2 regions of the Methylobacterium sp. CM6244 genome follow, and region 1 is predicted to be linked to the other one. Evidence: riboswitches for the same ligand, from Rfam matches in the RefSeq annotation. Region 1 holds a riboswitch; the other holds the start of a gene.

Region 1 (2,196 bases):
CTCGATGCCGGGTAGAACCCGACGCGCTCCCTCTAACAACGCATAAAGACCACCGGCGGTGACGCCGGGGACGAAGCCGCAATCCTCGACCGTGGCGCCTATGATGAGATGGCCATCTGCCTTCGGGGCCATATGGACCTGCTCGGTCCAGACCATGTGCGAGAGATTGCCCGTCCGTGTTGTAGTCTTCAGCGCCAGAGATTGACCCCGCAACGGTCTCACCGGCAAAGCGAGTTCATCGGGAAGAAGGCTGGCGTCGCCGCTCCAGGCACCGGTTGCAAGGATCAGGGTCGCCGCCGAGATATGCCCGCGAGACGTGGCGGCACCGCAGACCCGGTCGCCTACCCAATCGAGCGCCTCCACTGCGCATTGCTCGACGATTGTGACACCGGCAGCCTGATTGGCGCGGGTGAGCCCGGCCATCACGAGACGTGGATCGACCTGATGGTCGTCAGGGCAGAACAGACCAGCCGTCACGGAGGGGCGTAGGGTAGGCTCCAAAGCACGAACCTCCGACCCCGGCAACCAGCGGGCGGAAAGTCCGGACCGGATCTGCAGGTTGTGCCGAAATCGAAGGCGGTCGACCTCATCGCGTCCGATGGCTACGACGAGAGTCCCCTCCTCCCGGTAGTCGATGCTGATACCCGAGGCGGCTTGGAGTTCGTCGCGAAAGCCCGGCCAGCGTGCCAGGCTCTCAAGCGCCAGAGGCAGTAGAGGATCCGAACCCGGCTCATGCTCCGCAGCCGGTGCCAGCATCCCCGTTGCGGCGAGGCTCGCGCCGACGCCGACGGTGTCGCGCTCGATGACCGTGACGCTCAGCCCGGCTTGAGCCAGACGCCACGCACAAGAGAGACCGATCAATCCGGCGCCCACAACGACGACGTCGCTTCGGGTTGGCAACGCGTTGCTATCAATGACGATACCCGTCGCTCTGCGGGAACCGATGGTCGGGTTAGCTGAGACGTTCAAAAACAACCTCCGCGATGCTTCGCAAAGATTGGTGTCCTTCAGCTCCGATCCGAAGCGTGCCGAGCTCCCTTCGAGAGAAACCCGGGGTCCAATCCCTACGCCGGTATGAGCCGGTTCAGGTTCAAAGGATTTCCGCGCCGCCCAGGCTCATGGCCCAAGCTCATCGGTTTCTCAGCCCCTTGACGGGGATCTCCCTGGAACGAGCATCATGTGGGTAACGATCGCGCCTCGGTCAATCCCCAGGGGAGCCTTGCAATAGCGACTTGGATTATGGTCGCCGTGTTCCGTGAGGAATGCCCCACCCCGGATGGCCGTCCGGAGTGGGGCGGTCGGCCGTCGGATCGGTGGCGCCTGAGCCTTTTGGCTGCTCCTGAGCAAGATCGCGGTCGGCCTCTTCATCGAACCCGGATGGTTGCCTGAACGTCGTGGTTCGCTTGCAAGGCAGGGTCGACGAAGATGACAAACAGTAGCACGAAGACCGGTCCGGCCGTAGCCGGGATCGATGTCGGCAAGGATTGGCTCGACCTTGCCGTCGACGGATGCGACGAGCGTTGGCGCCTGCCCAACACCGGGGAGGGGCGGGCCGAACTCGTCGCGGTGCTGATCCGTCTCGGGATCGGCCGGGTCGGCCTCGAAGCCTCCGGCGGCTATGAGCGCAGGGCTACCGCTGCCTTGCGCGAGGCGGGCCTCGACGTGGTCCTGTTCCAGCCCCGGCAGGTCCGCGCCTACGCGACCTTTCGCCTGCGCCGGGCCAAGACCGACGCCATCGATGCCGGACTGATCGCCGCCTGCACGGCGGCTCACGGACCCGGCAGGCCAGCCCACGATCCGCGCTTGGTCGCCCTGGCCGAGCCCCTGCGCCTCGTCGAGCAGATCGACGAGGACGTCGTCCGCCTCGAGACACGGCGGGAGGCCTATCAAGACCCGCGCATCCGCGAGCACATCGCCGCCGAGATCCAGTGTCTCAAGGCCGAGCGCGCGGCGCGGATCAAGGCCCTCGTCACCGCCCTGCGCGCCCATGACGATCTCGCCCGACGCCTCGACCTCGTCCTCAGCGTTCCCGGCATCGGGCCGCGCACCGCCCTCACCCTCATCGTGCGCATGCCCGAACTCGGAGACCTCTCCCGCGAGCAGGCCGCAAGCCTCGCCGGTCTCGCCCCCTTCGATCACAGCTCCGGCCGACATCAGGGCCAGCGCCGCATCGCGGGAGGACGCGCCACCGTTCGA
Region 2 (2,196 bases), 1.8 Mb from region 1:
GATCATGGCGGCGCCGATGCCCGACGTGATGTGGTCGTAGCCCGGTGCGATATCGGTGGTCAGCGGGCCGAGGGTGTAGAACGGCGCCTCGCCGCACTCCTCCAGCTGCTTTTCCATGTTCACCTTGATCTTGTGCATCGGCACGTGGCCGGGACCCTCGATCATGGTCTGGCAGCCCTTGTCCCAGGCGATCTTCGTCAGCTCGCCGAGGGTCTCGAGTTCCGCAAACTGCGCCGCGTCGTTGGCATCCGCGATGGAGCCAGGGCGCAGGCCGTCGCCCAGCGAGAACGAGACGTCGTAGGCCCTCATGATGTCGCAGATCTCGTCGAACCGCTCGTAGAGGAACGATTCCCGGTGACCGGCGAGGCACCAGCGCGCCATGATCGAGCCGCCTCGGCTGACAATGCCGGTGACCCGGCGCGCGGTGAGCGGCACATGGGCGAGGCGGACGCCCGCATGGATGGTGAAGTAATCGATGCCCTGCTCGGCCTGCTCGATGAGGGTATCCTTGAAGACCTCCCAGTCGAGCTTCAGCGGATCGCCGCCGACCTTCTCCAGCGCCTGGTAGATCGGCACGGTGCCGATGGGCACGGGCGAGTTGCGCACGATCCACGAGCGGATGTTGTGGATGTTTCGACCAGTGGAGAGATCCATCACCGTGTCGGCGCCCCAGCGGGTCGCCCAGACCAGTTTCTCCACCTCCTCCGCTGCCGACGAGGTCACGGCCGAATTGCCGATATTGGCGTTGATCTTGACGAGGAAGTTGCGGCCGATCGCCATCGGCTCCACCTCGGGGTGGTTGATGTTGGCCGGGATGATGGCGCGGCCGCGCGCCACCTCGTCGCGCACGAATTCCGGTGTGATGAAGGCGGGGAGCGAGGCACCGAAGCTGTTGCCGTCGGCCAGCGCGGTCTGCGCGCCTTCCAGCATCGTCTCGCGGGCGAGGTTTTCGCGGTGGGCGACGTAGATCATCTCCTCGGTGATGATCCCGGCTTTGGCGAACTCGTACTGCGTCACCATCTGGCCGGGGCCGGCCTTGCGGATCTGGCGCGTCGCCGGACAGGGGGCGACGAGCTTGTCCTCCGGCACGAAGCCGTTGTCCTCGGGCTTGACCGCGCGCGGCGTGATCGTGGCGTAGCCGCGCTTGGCGATCCACGGGTCGCGCAGCAGGGGCAGGCCGGCATTCAGGTCGATCCGGGCATCGGTCTCGGTATAGGGGCCAGACGGATCGTAGACCCGCACCGGCGCCTCCTTCGGATCACTCAACGTGACCTCGCGGAACGGCACCCGGATGTCGTCACGGCCAGCCACGCTCGCATAAACCTTGCGCGAGCCCATGATCGGGCCGGTGGTCACCGCTTGCGGCTGCCCCTTGGCGGGTTCTTGTCCGGAAAGGTCTTTGGGAAGGACGGGTGCGTTCATATCGGATTCGCTCCTGGCGTGGGAGGCGATCCGGTTCGCAACGGTACGTCAGGACGACGGGCACCCGCTCGTTTGGAGCAGACAACCCAAGCGTAGTTCCCGTCCCTCCGCCGGTATGAGCCGGATCAGGTTCAAGGGTCAGGGCTGCGGCCCTATCTCAGCCCCCTGAACGGGGCCCCCCTCGGAACGATTCGAAAGTCTGCGTTCGCCGCGCCTTTGTCAATCGCCGGAGCCGACATCCCCAGTCGAATGCAAGGACTCCCACCACGGCAACGATGACGTCGCGCCGATCGCGGATCGTTCGGGTCGGGCCGTTAAGCTCTCCGCGACCGTAGTGTTCGATTTCATCCGCAAGCACAGTCCATTTTCGGTGCGGCATATTTCAGTCCGTCAAAGGCCCTCCCATAATGGAGCCTTCCCTGCTGACGGCGCGTTGTCAGTCATCAATTCCAAAAAACAATCAGGCTGGCGTTCCATGAACAAACTCATTCTCGCATCCGCCGCATTGCTCGGCGCGGTCGCGTTCGTTCCGACAACCGCCGACGCTCGCGGAGGCGGCTGGGGTAGTGGCGGTGGCGGCGGTGGCATGAGCCGTGGCGGCGGTGGGCTCGCCGCGGGTGGTGGAGGCGGCGGCTGGGGCGGCGGTGGAATGAGCCGTGGAGGTGCTGGTGGCGCGGGACTCGCGGCTGCGGGCGGTGGTGGGCGAGGCTGGGGCGGTGGCGGCTTGAGCCGTGGCGGTGCTGGCGGCGGTCCCGCTGCCTTGGGGGGCGCTGG

What was found. A riboswitch is a leader RNA that binds a small molecule or an ion and turns the genes downstream of it on or off. The one in region 1 is predicted to bind thiamine pyrophosphate.
Region 2: linked by a shared signal. The riboswitch ahead of thiC (phosphomethylpyrimidine synthase ThiC) and the one ahead of thiO (glycine oxidase ThiO) in region 1 are both predicted to bind thiamine pyrophosphate.

What each region holds. Positions count from the first base shown of each region.
Region 1 is NZ_CM139247.1:2,311,210-2,313,405, reverse strand. Features, by position in the region: gene thiO (glycine oxidase ThiO) at 1-969, opposite strand, end outside; TPP riboswitch at 1,044-1,174, opposite strand; gene ACYQML_RS10675 (IS110 family RNA-guided transposase) at 1,426-2,196, shown strand, end outside.
Region 2 is NZ_CM139247.1:538,087-540,282, forward strand. Features, by position in the region: gene thiC (phosphomethylpyrimidine synthase ThiC) at 1-1,422, opposite strand, end outside; TPP riboswitch at 1,508-1,614, opposite strand; gene ACYQML_RS02535 (BA14K family protein) at 1,898-2,196, shown strand, end outside.